Regions from separate parts of the Clostridium sp. CM041 genome, predicted to be linked through region 2. Evidence: a T-box and tRNA genes for the amino acid it is inferred to sense, from the RefSeq annotation. Region 2 holds a T-box; the other holds one or more tRNA genes.

Region 1 (9,326 bases), 1.1 Mb from region 2:
TTTTACGTATAGATCCATGAAGTTCGTATACAGTTTTGGATCCTGCCATTTGATGCAAACCATCAATATTTTGAGTGATTATAGCTTTTAATTTATTCTTTTCTTCTAGGGTAGATAATGCAATATGCGCATCATTGGGAATTGCATCTTCAAAAATCATGTTGGATTTATAAAATTTAAAAAAGTCCTCGGTATGATTTATAAAAAAAGAATGACTTAAAATAACTTCAGGAGGAAATTTCAAATCAGTTTCTATATTATATAGACCCTTTGCAGAACGGAAATCAGGAATACAACTTTCTGTAGATACGCCTGCACCTCCAAAAAAAACTATACTAGCAGTGTTTTTTATAATTGTTTTTAATAATCCATAGCACATAAGCTCAACTCCTTAACTATAGTATAACAGTCTAAAAAAGTTAGTTGTTGTTAATAAGTAAATAAAATATAATAGGAACTTCAAAATCTACAAATATAGTTAAAAAACTATATACTTATCCTAGTGTATCAATATGTGATATTATTAGAATTAATAGTGAATAGTGGAGATAAATGAGAATAAATTGAATATATGAGCCATAATTCAAATATACGATTATTTTGTTGTGTTAAAATAATTCTTGTCGTCGAAAGAAAGTGATGATGTCGGGTTTGAGGATGTTAACATATAAAAAAGTGTTGACAAAATTAAAACTAAACAGTAAAATAGTAGAAGTCATCACATGACGGTAGATACAAATAACAAATTGGTCTTTGAAAATTAAACAGAGAAATAGGTAAAGATAGCGAAATAATATTTCGTTAAACCAGTTAATTACTTTAGTATAAAGTAAAATTTAGTCGTAAGACTAAAAGTATGTAATGAGCTTGCGTAACAACTTAACAGTTGTCGCAGATTAATCATTTCAACTAAAAAAGTGTAAACTTTTAAATTGAGAGTTTGATCCTGGCTCAGGACGAACGCTGGCGGCGTGCCTAACACATGCAAGTCGAGCGATGAAACCTTTCGGGGTGGATTAGCGGCGGACGGGTGAGTAACACGTGGGTAACCTGCCTCAAAGAGGGGAATAGCCTCCCGAAAGGGAGATTAATACCGCATAATATGTTTTGGTCGCATGATCGAAACATCAAAGGATTTTTCTTTTAGAAAATTCCACTTTGAGATGGACCCGCGGCGCATTAGCTAGTTGGTGAGGTAACGGCTCACCAAGGCGACGATGCGTAGCCGACCTGAGAGGGTGATCGGCCACATTGGAACTGAGACACGGTCCAGACTCCTACGGGAGGCAGCAGTGGGGAATATTGCGCAATGGGGGAAACCCTGACGCAGCAACGCCGCGTGAATGATGAAGGCCTTCGGGTTGTAAAGTTCTGTCTTCTGGGACGATAATGACGGTACCAGAGGAGGAAGCCACGGCTAACTACGTGCCAGCAGCCGCGGTAATACGTAGGTGGCAAGCGTTGTCCGGATTTACTGGGCGTAAAGGATGCGTAGGCGGACATTTAAGTCAGATGTGAAATACCCGAGCTTAACTTGGGTGCTGCATTTGAAACTGGGTGTCTAGAGTGCAGGAGAGGTAAGTGGAATTCCTAGTGTAGCGGTGAAATGCGTAGAGATTAGGAAGAACACCAGTGGCGAAGGCGACTTACTGGACTGTAACTGACGCTGAGGCATGAAAGCGTGGGGAGCAAACAGGATTAGATACCCTGGTAGTCCACGCCGTAAACGATGAATACTAGGTGTCGGGGGTCGAACCTCGGTGCCGCCGTTAACACATTAAGTATTCCGCCTGGGGAGTACGATCGCAAGATTAAAACTCAAAGGAATTGACGGGGGCCCGCACAAGCAGCGGAGCATGTGGTTTAATTCGAAGCAACGCGAAGAACCTTACCTAGACTTGACATCCCCTGCATAACCCAGAGATGGGCGAAGTCCTTCGGGACAGGGTGACAGGTGGTGCATGGTTGTCGTCAGCTCGTGTCGTGAGATGTTGGGTTAAGTCCCGCAACGAGCGCAACCCTTATCATTAGTTGCTACCATTAAGTTGAGCACTCTAGTGAGACTGCCCGGGTTAACCGGGAGGAAGGTGGGGATGACGTCAAATCATCATGCCCCTTATGTCTAGGGCTACACACGTGCTACAATGGTGAGTACAAAGAGATGCAAGACCGCAAGGTGGAGCCAAACTCAAAAACTCATCCCAGTTCGGATTGTAGGCTGCAACTCGCCTACATGAAGCCGGAGTTGCTAGTAATCGCGAATCAGCATGTCGCGGTGAATACGTTCCCGGGCCTTGTACACACCGCCCGTCACACCATGAGAGTTGGTAACACCCGAAGTCCGTGAGGTAACCGTAAGGAGCCAGCGGCCGAAGGTGGGATTGATGATTGGGGTGAAGTCGTAACAAGGTAGCCGTAGGAGAACCTGCGGCTGGATCACCTCCTTTCTAGGGAGTAGATGTATTGACTTCGGTCGATGCAATAGAAGAATATTAATTTGTTCTTCAAAAATATCTATTGTAATTAATCGTACCTAGTTCTCTGTTTAATTTTGAGAGACTAATTTTATCTAACTCTTAGGAGTTAGATAATGAATAGTTTTTCTTAAAATGTTCTTTGAAAATTGCACAGTGAAAAAAGTTGTTTTAAAAAAATTAAAACTACGCAAGTAGTTTATAAATTAATTTAATACAATTTCGCAAAATTAATATAACCGTCTATGTAAATAGACAGAATCAAGGTCAAGCTACAAAGGGCGCATGGCGAATGCCTTGGCACTAGGAGCCGAAGAAGGACGCGTTAAGCTGCGATAAGCTTTGGGTAGGCGCAAATAGCCTGTGATCCAAAGATTTCCGAATGGGGGAACCCACATAGTAACAACTATGTACTGCATACTGAATAAATAGGTATGCAGAGGTAGACCCGGGGAACTGAAACATCTAAGTACCCGGAGGAAGAGAAAGAAATATCGATTTCCTAAGTAGCGGCGAGCGAAAGGGAAAGAGCCCAAACCCAGGTCTTTGACCTGGGGGTTGAGGATAGATCATAAATACTGCAATTCCTTAATTGAAGATAGCTGGAAAGCTGCTCCGCAGAAGGTAATAGGCCTGTAAATGAAAAGGAAAAACAGTCAGATCTAATCCAGAGTACCACGAGACACGTGAAACCTTGTGGGAAGCTGGGAGGACCACCTCCCAAGGCTAAATACTACCTAGTGACCGATAGTGAAGAAGTACCGTGAGGGAAAGGTGAAAAGAACCCCGGAAGGGGAGTGAAATAGAACCTGAAACCGTGTGCCTACAACCGGTCGAAGCACTTTATATGTGTGACGGCGTGCTTTTTGTAGAACGAGCCAACGAGTTACGATATGTAGCAAGGTTAAGTACTTAAGGTACGGAGCCGAAGGGAAACCAAGTCTGAATAGGGCGCATAGTTGCATGTCGTAGACCCGAAACCGGGTGACCTATCCATGGCCAGGATGAAGCGGAAGTAAAATTCCGTGGAGGTCCGAACCACGTTGGTGTTGAAAAACCATGGGATGAGCTGTGGATAGCGGAGAAATTCCAATCGAACTCGGAGATAGCTGGTTCTCCTCGAAATAGCTTTAGGGCTAGCGTCGATTAATTGAGTAATGGAGGTAGAGCACTGAATGGGCTAGGGGCTGACAACAGTTACTGAACCCTATCAAACTCCGAATGCCATATACTTTTATTTCGGCAGTCAGACTGCGAATGATAAGATCCGTAGTCAAAAGGGAAACAGCCCAGACCATCAGCTAAGGTCCCAAAGTGTAAGTTAAGTGGAAAAGGATGTGGGATTTCTAAGACAACTAGGATGTTGGCTCAGAAGCAGCCACTCATTTAAAGAGTGCGTAATAGCTCACTAGTCAAGAGATCCTGCGCCGAAGATGTCCGGGGCTAAAACTTACCACCGAAGCTATGGGTGTACACAATTGTGTACGCGGTAGAGGAGCTTTCTGTACTGGCTGAAGTCATACCGTAAGGAGTGGTGGACGGTACAGAAGTGAGAATGTTGGCATGAGTAGCGAGAGTTAAGTGAGAATCTTAACGGTCGAAAACCTAAGGTTTCCTGAGGAAGGCTCGTCCTCTCAGGGTTAGTCGGGACCTAAGCCGAGGCCGAAAGGCGTAGGTGATGGACAATCGGTTGATATTCCGATACCACCAATGGACGTTATTAGAAATGGGATGACGCAGGAGGATAAGATGTGCACACTATTGGATGTGTGTCTAAGCATTTAGGCGGAGCAAGCAGGCAAATCCGTTTGCTCTTAACGCTGAGATGTGATGGGGAAGGGAATTTATTCCTGAAGTATCTGATTCCACGCTGCCAAGAAAAGTCTCTATCGAGGATATTGGTGCCCGTACCGCAAACCGACACAGGTAGGTGAGGAGAGAATCCTAAGACCATCGGAAGAATTGTTGTTAAGGAACTCGGCAAATTGACCCCGTAACTTCGGGAGAAGGGGTGCCTACGAAAGTAGGTCGCAGAGAATAGGCCCAAGCAACTGTTTAGCAAAAACACAGGTCTCTGCTAAAGCGAAAGCTGATGTATAGGGGCTGACGCCTGCCCGGTGCTGGAAGGTTAAGGGGATTAGTTAGCGCAAGCGAGGCTATGAACTTAAGCCCCAGTAAACGGCGGCCGTAACTATAACGGTCCTAAGGTAGCGAAATTCCTTGTCGGGTAAGTTCCGACCCGCACGAATGGCGTAATGATTTGGGCACTGTCTCAACAACACATCCGGCGAAATTGTAGTGCAAGTGAAGATGCTTGCTACCCGCGATTGGACGGAAAGACCCCGTAGAGCTTTACTGTAGCTTAGCATTGAATTTCGGTATTGTCTGTACAGGATAGGTGGGAGACTGAGAAACATGGGCGTCAGCCTGTGTGGAGTCATCCTTGGGATACCACCCTGACAGTACTGAGGTTCTAACTGGAGGCCATGAATCTGGTCACAGGACATTGTTAGGTGGGCAGTTTGACTGGGGCGGTCGCCTCCAAAAAAGTAACGGAGGCGCCCAAAGGTTCCCTCAGCGCGGTTGGAAATCGCGCGAAGAGTGCAAAGGCAGAAGGGAGCCTGACTGCGACACTTACAAGTGGAGCAGGGACGAAAGTCGGGCTTAGTGATCCGGTGGTACCTCGTGGGAGGGCCATCGCTCAACGGATAAAAGCTACCTCGGGGATAACAGGCTGATCTCCCCCAAGAGTCCACATCGACGGGGAGGTTTGGCACCTCGATGTCGGCTCGTCGCATCCTGGGGCTGAAGTAGGTCCCAAGGGTTGGGCTGTTCGCCCATTAAAGCGGCACGCGAGCTGGGTTCAGAACGTCGTGAGACAGTTCGGTCCCTATCCGTCGCGGGCGTAGGAAATTTGAAGGGAGCTGTCCTTAGTACGAGAGGACCGGGATGGACAAACCTCTGGTGCACCAGTTGTCACGCCAGTGGCATCGCTGGGTAGCTATGTTTGGAAGGGATAAACGCTGAAAGCATCTAAGCGTGAAGCCCACCCTGAGATGAGATTTCCCATAACGCGTGTTTTTAACACAAGTTAGTAAGACTCCTGGAAGACCACCAGGTTGATAGGTTAGAGGTGTAAGCATGGTAACATGTTCAGCTGACTAATACTAATAAGTCGAGGGCTTGACCTAAATAAATAATTAAAAGTAATGCGATATACTTCTTTTACAGGAACTATTTCTTTCGTAAGAAAGAAACTAAGCTTCTGACAAAGGAAGAAGCGAGGCTTTGAGCGTGAGCGAAAAGACTAATTCACTGTGCAATTTTCAGAGAATATTTATATTCTCAATCTGGTGATTATGGCATGAAGGTAACACCCGTTCCCATACCGAACACGAAGGTTAAGCTTCAATGCGCCGATGGTACTGCAGGGGTGACCTTGTGGAAGAGTAGGTTGTCGCCAGGTAATGTGGCTGGATAGCTCAGTCGGTAGAGCAGAGGACTGAAAATCCTCGTGTCCCTGGTTCGATTCCTGGTCTAGCCACCAAGTTATGGCGCTATAGCCAAGCGGTAAGGTCAAGGTCTGCAAAACCTTTATTCCCCGGTTCAAATCCGGGTGGCGCCTCCAAAACACTTTGTAAATATTACAAAGTGTTTTTTTGTGCTGCGCCCAGAATGTTTGTGGAGTCAATAGGATGAAAAGGGCCATCTAAGCTAACTAACGGAGGAGTGTACAATAAATGTTTAAACATAATTACACGAGGTCTACCAACTTCATTATTTATTATAGTAAATGGTAAAGGTTCGTTTGTTTTAGATATGCTCAGTTCATTTTTTAGTGGACATAAATATATAAAATATCTACATTATTTATTAAAAATAAGAAATATAGCGAAAAAGCTAGAAATACCTATACTGATACATATGTATTAGTATAAGTAACGTATATGGGCATATATTATGGTATACGCACTATAGTGAGCTTAGCATAAGTAGATTAATATATGAAATGCTAGTATAATCACATATGTTGGTCACAAAACTATTTGTATTTAGCATTTTTAATTGATTTAGGGGGTCTGGCTTTCATGTATAAAGAGATGGTTCAAAGAAAAAAAATTTCAGCTATAATATTGTTGTTTATTACATTAATTGTATTTATATGCTTATCAGACGTATTCCCTAAAGTGAGTATAGGCAGAATAAATATTAAGACGTTTGTAACTATGTTCTTTAATACACTAATGATTGCTCTTTGTTATATGGAGTTTTCAAAATGTAAGGTTAAGTATAAGTATTCAATTGTAGCGGATCAATTCATTATTCATAAAATAAAAGGTGAAGAGGTTAAAATACTAGAAGATATTAAATTAAAGGATATAGATTATATTGGTAAATATAGAAACTACAGTGCAGATGTTCATATTAGTAGCAGTAAAAAGTATATTTGTTCTACGTTTATTAGGAGTAAGTTTTGTTGTATATATAAAGTAGGAGATAACTTTAAAAAGTTTTATTTTGAGCCTAGTGATGGTCTTATGAATAAAATTAAATTACTAAAAGAAAAAGCATATTTTAAAAATAAACAATAGATATATATAAGAAGTATAATTGAGCTATGATTATACTTCTTTTTTAGTGTGCCCGGCATGGGAAATTAACTAGGTAGAAAGTCCACAGTGGGAGACTGTAGTTACCAACCAATAGCTAAAGGCAAGGTATCAAATGTGAGGGGTGAGCTCAAGGAGGCCATAGGTAGGGTTCCAACCTAAGGAATACGAACATTTGATGAATAATAATGTATCATTTGTAAAAAAGAAACTATTTATTGAAGTAAATGGTGAGAAACAAAGGTAGACCAAGTATGGAAATTAAGTTTCTTGAGTTTTCATTTTATAGATCCAAAGATGGAGTTAGGGTGTATAATTCATCCAAAATCTATTACCAAGATGAGAAAGGGATGTTGGATAATTTCCAACATCCCAATTATGAGTCGCTCATTAACAAATGATACTTTAAAGAAACATTTATTTGCATACTATTTTAATTCAAGTCCAATTTCTTTTAATAAATCTTCTTTCTCAATAATGTCGAGGCCAGTTAAGGCAAGGGCTTGTGCAGCTTTTATCATATTATTTTTACAAAAATCTGTTTGAGTTTCTAGAGCAAATGCGGGTGAGGGGCAACTCAGCGAGGAATCTTCTGTAATAGATATGGATGGATATATGCATGGAGTAATATGACTTATAGAACCTATTCCCAGACCATATAGAGTATTTTTACAACAAGCAATATCGATGATTCCGCATTCTTTTAAGTTGTGTGTAAATATTCTTGATAAAGATTTATTAGTCAAAAGCTCTTGTGAAGGCAATTCAAATATACTTATTTCTCCGGTTATATTCATTATTTGAGATAGTGATTGAATAAAGGTTATAATAGTTTTTTCTAGAGATTTAGCTTCTTTTAGGCTAGGAGCTTTCAAATAAAATTTAGCCTCTGATTCAGAAAATTCATTAATGCATGAAGAGGCATTTTCTATAGAAATGCTATCAATAAAATACCTGTTGTGCAATCCTTTTAATAATTGGCTTAGTGTATTAAGTATAAATAAATAGGCATCCAAAGATGAAAGGTTACTAAGAACTTTATTATTAATATTAATAGTTTGATGACATTTAAGTTTAAGTGGAATTGTAGCCATAGAGGTACCGCTTTCTGCATTGCTTGTATCACAGTGAGGAGCAATAATAGCATCCATATCATCAAAACATTTTTCCTTTGCTAAAGATAATTCTGCGCCATTTGTGTACTCGCCTGGGCATCCTAATAGAATTACACTTCCACCGCTTTTAGATATTACTTTTGATAATCCTAATGCTGCCGCAATAGAAATGCTAGCATTCACGTTATTACCAAAAATATGACCTACATTTTCACTAGATGTGTATTTGCATATATAGCATATCTTAGGGTGGCCATTTCCATATTGAGCATAAAAAGAAGTAGGAATATTAGAATAGTTTTCTTGTATTTCAAAATCATGAGTTTTTAACATGTTTATTATGTAAGAATAACCTTTATACTCTTTATAACTCGTTTCAGGGTTAGTATAAAGATAATTTGATAAATTATGGATATCTTCTTTTATGCTGCTTATATAACTTATAATTTCTTGTTTCATAGCTTCGCTCCTTTCAAAATGTTCATACCTATTAACACATTTAGTATAACCAAAGGTATACAAATATATTTATAATAATAAACAATATTTTATATAGCTATTTATGGCATAAAATGTAGATAAATATATTTTGAATTATTAAGTGGACAAAATAAGAAACCGTACTTAGTTGAATAAAATATAGTATAAGAGGCTATACTGTAGGTAGTTTTTAGTTAGCAAGTTTAAGGGGGAAATTATGAAAAAAGAAAAATGTATTATATGTAGAAAGCCTCTAAATGATGGTATAATAATAAATGGAAGAGGAATTTGCAATAATTGCGAAGGAAGAATTATAGAATCAAAGCCTAATACTGATTTTTATGAATATTACAAGAACTGTATAAGAAAGAATTTGGTGCAGTTTATACCAAGAGGAGTGACTAAGGATTGTCAAGATTACCACTTGTAGATGGAGTGTTAAAATATATAAAAGAAAAAAATGTTTCCTTTTGTATGCCAGGGCATAAGGGAGGGCTTGGGTTTTTTAAAACGATAAGAGGCAAGGAGCTTTACGAAAACTTTATAAAAGGAGATATTACTGAGGTCGATGGATTAGATAATCTTCACCATGCAGGAGGAATAATAAAAGAGTCTCAACAATTATTGAGTGAATACTATGGAAGTAT
Region 2 (9,326 bases):
AAGAAATATGATAATGATTTTAGCTCCCAAAAAAGCATAACTGAGAGGAGGAATTTTATTATGCCTAAAATGAAAACACATAGAGGCGCAGCAAAAAGATTTAAGAAAACAGGAACAGGTAAGTTAAAAAGAGCTAAAGCTTTTACAAGTCATATATTAACAAAGAAAAGCCCGAAAAGAAAAAGAAACCTTAGAAAAACAGCATATGTTTCAACAACTCAAATAAAATCGATGAAGAAATTGTTACCATACTTATAATTGAATGGTGATTAGGAGGTATATTAAATGGCAAGAATTAAGCGAGCAGTTAACTCTCGTAAAAACCATAAAAAAGTATTAAAGCTTGCAAAAGGCTACTATGGTGGTAGAAGTAAGTTATTTAAAACAGCTAATGAAGCAGTAATGAGAGCACTTAGAAATGGTTATATCGGAAGAAAATTAAAGAAAAGAGATTTTAGAAAACTTTGGATAGCTAGAATCAATGCTGCTACAAGGTTAAATGACCTTTCGTATTCAAGATTCATGAATGGAATGAAACTTTCAGGCATAGATATTAACAGAAAAATGCTTTCTGAAATTGCAATAAATGATCCAAAAGCTTTTGCTGAATTAGTAGAAGTTGCAAAAAAACAATTACAAGCATAAAAATTATTTATTCAAAAATGTAGCCATACGGCTGCATTTTTTATTGCATTTTTGACAAAAACATGTAAAGTGATATAATTAGTAAAACATCATAGTTGGAAATTTAGAGGTGAATAATTTGAAATTAGATATTAAAGATCTTAAAAAGAAAAGCATATATACTCCTGTTCGGATACTTGCATTAGGGTTTGCTATAGTCATAGTTATAGGGGCAATACTATTAAGTCTACCTATAGCTTCGCAAAGTGGTAAAATTACGCCTTTCATAGATTGTATATTTACCTCTACATCTGCTGTGTGTGTTACAGGACTTGTAGTACTAGACACAGGAACATATTGGACATATTTTGGCAAAACAGTGATTATGTTACTTATAGAAATAGGTGGACTTGGATTTATGTCTGTAGCTACTTTAGTTTTTTTAATTTTAGGTAAAAGAATAACATTAAAGGAAAGACTAGTAATGCAGGAGGCTATGAATGTAAACTCATTACAAGGGTTAGTGAAAATGGTCAGATATGTATTGATATTTACAATTTATGTTCAGATAACAGGTGCTGTGTTATTCTCAACACAATTTATTCCTGAATTTGGAATTGCCAAAGGTATTTATTATAGCGTGTTCCATTCGGTGTCTGCGTTCTGCAATGCTGGGTTTGATTTGATTGGAAACTTTAATAGTGTCACTGCTTATGCTAGTAATTCAGTAGTAATATTAACAATTGCATCATTAATAATAATAGGTGGGTTAGGATTTTATGTTTGGGTAGAAATTTATAATTGCAAGGGAACAAAAAGATTGTCACTCCATGCTAGAATAGTTATTTACTCGACGATAGCATTGGTTGTTTTAGGGGCAATACTTATGTATATTTTTGAGATGAATAATGCCGACACTATGCAAGGAATGTCTATTAAGGGCAAATTTTTATCTTCCGTTTTTGCATCAGTTTCTCCAAGAACAGCAGGGTTTAATTCTATACCACTCGGTAAAATGACCACGGCGGGAAAGTTTTTAACAATAATTTTAATGTTTATTGGAGGATCGCCTGGATCAACGGCGGGTGGAATAAAAACGACTACTGCCATTGTGATTTTTATGACTATAGTGTCTGTGGTTCGTGGAAGAGAAGATACTGAAATATTTCAAAAGCGCATAAGCAAAGAATTTGTGTATAAAGCGTTTGCAGTATCACTTATTTCCCTAACAATTGTTATATCAGTTACCATGATATTATCTATTACACAGAACCCGAATATTCCTTTTGAATACTTTTTGTATGAGGCTACTTCAGCATTTGCTACAGTTGGATTAACACTCGGATTAACTACAAAATTAACATTTGTAGGAAAGGTAATAATATTACTTACCATGTATGCAGGGAGAGTGGGACCACTTACTATAATACTAGCATTAGCTAAAAATAAAAAAAGTAAATCGGGAAATATAAAATACCCAGAAGGCAAAATTTTAATTGGATAGGGGTGGGGTTAATGATTAAAAAACAGTTTATTGTTATAGGTCTCGGAAGATTTGGAGAATCCGTTGCTGAAACATTATATTCTTTGGGAAATGATGTATTAGCAGTTGATTTTGATGAAGATGTAGTTCAAAATATTTCGGATAATGTAACTCATGCAGTTCAAGCTGATGCGAATGATGAAAATAGCTTAAGGGCTCTTGGAATTCGTAATTTTGATTGTGCAGTCATTAGTATAGGTTCTAATATCCAATCTAGCATTTTGGCAACACTCTTAGTTAAAGAATTAGGAGTAAAATATGTGATAACAAAAGCGACTAATGCCCTGCATGCTAAAGTATTATATAAAATAGGTGCAGACAGAGTAGTTTTTCCAGAAAGAGATATGGGTGTACGCGTTGCTCATAATTTAGTATCATCAAATATATTAGATTATATTGAATTATCTCCTGATTATAGTATAGCTGAAGTTATTAGTCCTGAAGAATGGCATAATAAAACCCTGGGAGAATTAAATATAAGAGCTCAATATGGTATAAATGTAATGGCTATAAAAAGAAACAATGATATTGATGTTGCTCCAGCAGCTGATAATATTGTTGAACCAGGTGATATTATTGTTGCAATAGGTAATATTGAAGAATTAAATAAGTTGGAAAATCTAGTTAAATAAGGAGCATTCAGTTTGGAACATATTCAAAGTAAGGATAATTTATTGATTAAAGATATAAAAAAGTTAAAAGAAAAGAAATATAGAAAAGACAGTAATATGTTTTTAGTTGAAGGTTTCAGATTTGTAGAAGAAGCTTTGGATTCTGGTTTTGAAGTGGTGCACATTTTTATAAGTGCTAGAGGAGATTCAAAATATGAAAACTCTTGTATGAAAAACAAGCTACAGAAGAATACTAAAGTTTATAGTGTTAGTGACAGTTTATTCAAAAGTATTTGCGATACGGATAATCCGCAAGGTATTATTGCTACAGTTAGAAATAAACCGGTAGAGATTAAATATGATCATGGCTTCTATATGTTAGCTGATAAAATACAAGATCCAGGTAATATGGGAACTATAATTAGAACAGCTCATGCGGCGGGAGCACTAGGAGTTATAATTACAAAAGGAACTGTAGATATCTATAATGAAAAAACTTTAAGATCCACAATGGGTTCTATTTTTAAAATACCCGTTATTTGCGATAGTGATCTATCGGTGGTGCAAAAGCTTAGGAGCGCTGGATTTAAGCTAGTTACTAGTTCGTTGGATACTGATAAAAACTTCTATAATGTAGATCTTAGAGAGAAAGTTATTATATCAGTTGGAAATGAAGGAAATGGAATAAGCGCCGAAGTTTATGAGATATGTGATTTGAAAATTAAAATTCCCATGCCTGGTGGTGCAGAATCTTTAAATGCAGCTGTAGCTGCATCAATTATGATGTATGAAGTCGTAAGACAGAAAAATAATATATGATTTTTAAATTCATAGTTGAATTTTATTGTAGTTGTGGTTATAATATTTTGTATACTTCCATAAATTAATAATAAACTGTGACGGAGAAAGTAAATATAAAGATACTTACAGGGATAAGAAGCCTTAGACTGAGAGCTTCATTAAGAAATTTTTATATCCAAGTTCACTCCAGAGTTCTAATGGTGAAAAAAAAGTAGCCGATAGCGGGTAAAACCGATAAATTTATCTAAGAGGACTGTTTTTAGTCAATTAGGGTGGTAACGCGGATTTTCCGTCCCTTTATTGGGGATGGTTTTTTTTGTTTTATAAAGAATTATCAAAATATGAGAGGAGCATTCATTATGAAAGAAAAGTTAGAAACGATAAAAGCTGCAGTTTTAGAAGAATTAAAAGGAGCTGCTATTAAAACAGAATTAGAAAATATCAGGGTTAAATATTTAGGCAAAAAAGGTGAATTGACGCAAATATTAAGAGGCATGGGACAGTTATCAAATGAAGAAAGACCAATTGTTGGAAAATTAGCAAATAAAGTAAGAGAGGATATAGAGACACTTATAGATAAAGCCTCAGATACATTAAAAAACAATGAAAAAGAAATGAAACTAAAAAGTGAAGTTATAGATATATCAATGCCGGGGAAAAAACAAACAGTAGGCAAAAGACATCCGTTAGAGTTAACACTTGAAAAAGTTAATGAAATATTTTTATCTATGGGATTTGTTATTGAAGAGGGCCCTGAGGTAGAAAGAGATTATTATAACTTTGAGGCATTAAACATACCTAAAAATCATCCGGCAAGAGGTGAACAAGATACTTTTTACATAAATGATAATATAGTTTTAAGAACCCAAACTTCACCAATACAAATAAGAACTATGGAACTTCAGAAACCGCCTATAAAAATGATAGCGCCGGGTAAAGTTTATAGATCCGATGCAGCGGATGCTACTCATTCACCAATATTTTATCAAATTGAAGGGCTTATAGTAGATAAGGGAATTACCTTTGCCGATTTAAAAGGGACGCTAGAATTATTTACGCAAAAAATGTTCGGAGACGAAATGGAAACAAAGTTTAGACCACATCATTTTCCTTTTACAGAGCCATCAGCTGAGATGGATGCCACTTGTTTTGTGTGCAATGGTAAAGGGTGCAAGGTTTGCGGCGGTAGCGGCTGGATAGAACTTTTAGGTTGTGGCATGGTTCATCCGGACGTTTTAAGAAATTGTGGGATTGATCCAGAAGTTTATAGCGGATTTGCTTTCGGGTTTGGACTTGATAGAATTACAATGTTAAAATACGGAATAGATGATATTAGAGCACTTTATGAAAGTGATATGAGATTTTTAAAACAATTCTAAAATATAAATAATAATGCAGCTTCGCAGAAGATGATTTAATACTATACAAATTCTAGGAGGATATAAAATGAAAGTTCCAGTTAAATGGCTTAAAGATTATGTAGATATAGATATTTCACCAAAGGTGCTTGGAGATAAGTTAACCATGTCTGGTTCAAAAGTAGAAGAGGTTATTATATCAGGTGCTGAAATTGAGAAGGTTGTTACAGGGAAAATAATAAAAATAGAAAGACATCCGGATGCTGAGAAATTAGTTATATGTCAAGTAAATATAGGATTAGACGAACCGACTCAAATCGTTACAGCAGCTACTAATATGAAAGAACAGGATATAGTACCAGTAGCACTTCACGGATCAACGTTACATGGAGGACTAAAAATAAAAAAAGGTAAACTCCGTGGAATAGTTTCAAATGGTATGTTCTGCTCTGAGGAAGAACTTGGAATTGCAGTTGATGAACCAGTTGATGGACTAATGATACTTCCAAGCGATACCATCATTGGAAAAGACATAAAAGAAGTATTAAATCTTCAAAGTGTACTAATAGATTTTGAAATAACTTCAAACAGAGCAGATTGCTTAAGTATTCTAGGAATAGCTAGAGAAACGGCTGCAACTTTAGGCACGCAGTATAGAAAACCAGCGCTTGATTATAAAGCTACCTGCAAGGATAATGTGGAAGACATTTATAAGGTTCATATTAATGATGAACTTTGCAGAAGATATATGTTAAAGGGCATAAAAAATGTAAAAATTGAGCCTTCTCCACAATGGATGCAGGAAAGACTTATAGAAGCGGAAATTAGACCTATAAATAATATAGTGGATATTACAAACTTTGTAATGGTAGAGCTTGGTCAACCTATGCATGCATTTGATGCTAGGCAAATTACGACTAATGGTATAGTGATAGAAAGAGCGGGTAACGGAGAAAAATTTATTACCTTAGATGAGATAGAAAGAGATTTAGATGAAAGTATTTTAACTATTAAAGATGGAGATAGAACAATAGCAATTGCAGGCATTATGGGAGGCTTAAATTCAGAAATTAAAGAAGACAGCACAAGCATAATACTTGAGAGTGCAAACTTTAATGGGGTTAATATAAGACTCGCTTCTAAGAAATTATCTTTAAGAACCGATGCATCTTCTAAATTTGAAAAAGATTTAGATCCTAATATGGCTGAAATGGCAATGGATAGAGCTTGTCATTTAATAGAAGAATTAGGTGCGGGTGAAATAATGGACGGATGCACTGAGGTATATCCGAGTAAAATTAAATCTCATACTTTAGAAGTAGATGCAAATTGGATTAATAAATTTTTAGGAACTAATATATCTATGCCAAATATGAAAATATACCTTGATAGGTTAGAACTTGCTACAGAAATAACTGGGGATTTTTTAGTTATACATGTACCTACGTTTAGGTCTGATATTAACATTAGAGAAGACGTCGCAGAGGAAATAGCTAGAATGTATGGTTATGATAACATACCATCTACTATTCCTAATTGTAAAACTTCAAAAAGTGGGAAAAGTGAAAAGCAAAAATTAGAAGATAAAGTAGTGCTTTCTTTAATTGGTAGTGCACTTAATCAATCCATAAGTTATTCTTTTGTAAGTCCTAAAATATTTAATAAAATTTTAGTTCCAGAAGATAGTGAGTTAAGAAAAGTAGTTACTATAAAAAATCCTTTAGGAGAAGATTATAGTATAATGAGAACTACAACTATAGCATCTATGATGGAATGTTTATCAAGGAATTATTCAAGGAATAATGAAGAAGCTAGGTTATTCGAAATAGGTAAGGTGTATATACCAAATGAAGATGCAGATAAGCTTCCAGAGGAAAGAAATATATTAACTATAGGAATGTATGGAAATGCTGATTATCTGGATTTAAAAGGTGTAGTGGAAAATGTATTAGATATTTTGGGAATGAAAAATACATCATTTAAAAGAGAAAGTGAAAATCCAACTTATCACCCAGGAAAAACATCAAACCTATATGTAAAGAGAGAATTTATAGGTGTGGTTGGAGAAATTCATCCGAGTGTTTCGGAGAACTATGAAGTGCAGCCAAGATGTTATATAGCAGAATTAAACTTAGATATATTATATAAATATGCTGACTTAAATAAGAAATACAAAGCACTTCCAAAGTTTCCAGCTGTAACAAGGGATATTGCACTTATAGTTGATGAGAGGGTTCTAGTTCAAGACATTGATGATATAATTGTAAAGCAAGGTGGTAATATTTTAGAAAGTGTAAAATTATTTGACGTGTATAAGGGGAAACAAATAGCAGAAGGAAAGAAAAGTATAGCCTATGCTATAGTATATAGACGCTCGGACAAGACATTAACAGATGAAGAAGTAAACAAGGTGCATGAAAAGATATTAAGATCTCTAGAGCATAAATTAGGTGCGCAGCTTAGATAATGAAAGTAAACTAAAACTCCCTTAGTAATAAGGGGGTTTTATCACTTCATGCAATCTCAAAAAACAAATGAATATTGTATTAATTGTATGCATAATTTCAAAAAATTGGTTTTATTAAAAGTTATATTGTGGTACAATAAGTTTAACTAATCTGTCTAAGAGGGTGTTTTAGATGAACGTTGTAACAATAAAGATAAACGGTGTTGAATATAATTTAAAAGGTGATGAAAGAGAAGAATATTTACATATGGTAGCTAGTTATGTTGATAAAAAAATAAAAAATATAATGGGTAATAATGAAAAGCTTAGTACTTCCTCAGCGGCAATTTTAACAGCTTTAAATTTAGGTGATGATATGTTTAAAAGTAAGTCACTTTGCAAGGAACTTTTGAGTAAGGGTGAATCTTTAGAAAAACATGATAATGAATTGAATGAGCAATTAGAAGGTTTAAAAAAACAGTTAAATCATTTGGAAGACTATAATCAAGAATTACTTAACAAGTGTAAAAACACAGAAAAAACTGAATATGTAAAAACATTAGAGCAAGAAAATATAGAGATGCAACAACAATTAGATGTGATGCAAGTGACTAGTAAAAGTTGTATCGAAGAAAATAGAAGAACAAAAACAGAAAATAAAGAAATGAGATTTAAGCTTCAATCTTATAAGTACAAAATAATCGATTCACAAAATAAGTTGATAGAATACCAAATTAGTTTAGCTAAACAAAAGAAAATTAATAATCCACTTTTAGCTTCACATAAAAAATAAAAATTATTTAAATGTCGCCGAAAGGCGATTTTTTTAATGGACGAGAAATATATTTACAAAAGGCTCACAATTTTTAAAATAATTGTGAGTCTATTTTTTATTATAATGACTTTAAGTTGATAAAGTGTAATATTAAAATGCTCATGAAACATATAATTATATTGATAGCGAAATTAAAGACTGTTATATTAACAACAATTATTAAGTTATATGAAATTGTTTATAAAAAAAGGGGGGAAAACAATGAAAAGAAGAATTGCTGGATGTTTAAGTTTAGCAATGTCAATGGCTCTAGTATTATCGGGTTGTGGTAAAAGTGATGTTGGGAGGGCAGCGAAGGATTTAAAAGGATCAGAAGTTATAGCGGCTGTAAATCCAGAAAAAGTGCCACAAACAGCAAAAAACAGAAAAGATACTTTAATTGTTGGATTTACAGCACCAGAAGGAAAATTTAATCCCATATATGAAAGTTCAGTAGATGATGGTTATATTGCTCAATTAGTTTTTGAAGGGTTATTGACAAATGATGCGAAAGGAAATCCTGTAGAAAAAGTAGCTAAGAAATGGGAGATTTCAAAGGATAGCAAAACCTATACCTTCCATTTAAACAAAGGCATTAAATTTAGCAATGGAGAAGAATTAACTGCAAAGGACGTGGAATTTACTTATACAGCTATTTGTGACCCAAAGTATGATGGACCCAGAACAGACGCTGTAGATAAATTGGTTGGGTATAAGGAATACAATAAAGGTGATGCTAAAACTGTTAAAGGCATAAAGGTTATAGATGACAATACAATTTCATTTACATTAACAGATGTTAAAGCACCAGCTCTAAGTTCTGATTTTATTTATGGGATTATGTGCAAGAGTTATTATGCATTTGAAAAAGGTAATATAGATAAATTAAAAAAAACATTCTTAAAACCGATGGGCAGTGGTCCATATATATTTAAAGCATATAAAGCAGGTCAAGAAGCTGATTTTGAGAAAAACCCTGATTATTGGAAGGGTGCGCCTAAGATTAATAAGTTAATATTAAAAGTTACTAATGCTCAAACCAATATTCAATCACTTTCCGCTGGTGAAGTAGATATCGATAGAATTACAGCTGAACCAGAAAATATCCAAATGCTTAAAAGTGCAGGAT

Evidence for each region. A T-box is a leader RNA that pairs with one kind of tRNA and senses whether it is charged. The one in region 2 lies ahead of pheS (phenylalanine--tRNA ligase subunit alpha), so its partner is inferred to be a tRNA-Phe.
Region 1: it encodes a tRNA-Phe, which carries the amino acid that the T-box ahead of pheS (phenylalanine--tRNA ligase subunit alpha) is inferred to sense. The anticodon was not compared.

What each region holds. Positions count from the first base shown of each region.
Region 1 covers NZ_CM143648.1:2,237,523-2,246,848, reverse strand. Annotated here, with positions in the region: gene ACWJJT_RS10475 (NAD-dependent protein deacylase) at 1-379, opposite strand, end outside; rRNA gene ACWJJT_RS10470 (16S ribosomal RNA) at 929-2,447, shown strand; rRNA gene ACWJJT_RS10465 (23S ribosomal RNA) at 2,740-5,665, shown strand; rRNA gene rrf (5S ribosomal RNA) at 5,824-5,940, shown strand; tRNA gene ACWJJT_RS10455 (tRNA-Phe) at 5,946-6,021, shown strand; tRNA gene ACWJJT_RS10450 (tRNA-Cys) at 6,028-6,102, shown strand; gene ACWJJT_RS10445 (hypothetical protein) at 6,563-7,066, shown strand; gene ACWJJT_RS10440 (zinc-binding metallopeptidase family protein) at 7,513-8,658, opposite strand; gene ACWJJT_RS10435 (sigma factor G inhibitor Gin) at 8,897-9,109, shown strand; gene ACWJJT_RS10430 (aminotransferase class I/II-fold pyridoxal phosphate-dependent enzyme) at 9,088-9,326, shown strand, end outside.
Region 2 covers NZ_CM143648.1:3,316,173-3,325,498, forward strand. Annotated here, with positions in the region: gene infC (translation initiation factor IF-3) at 1-40, shown strand, start outside; gene rpmI (50S ribosomal protein L35) at 61-258, shown strand; gene rplT (50S ribosomal protein L20) at 286-645, shown strand; gene ACWJJT_RS15675 (TrkH family potassium uptake protein) at 764-2,128, shown strand; gene ACWJJT_RS15680 (potassium channel family protein) at 2,140-2,799, shown strand; gene ACWJJT_RS15685 (TrmH family RNA methyltransferase) at 2,812-3,597, shown strand; T-box leader at 3,666-3,879, shown strand; gene pheS (phenylalanine--tRNA ligase subunit alpha) at 3,939-4,958, shown strand; gene pheT (phenylalanine--tRNA ligase subunit beta) at 5,026-7,404, shown strand; gene ACWJJT_RS15700 (cell division protein ZapA) at 7,577-8,176, shown strand; gene ACWJJT_RS15705 (ABC transporter substrate-binding protein) at 8,420-9,326, shown strand, end outside.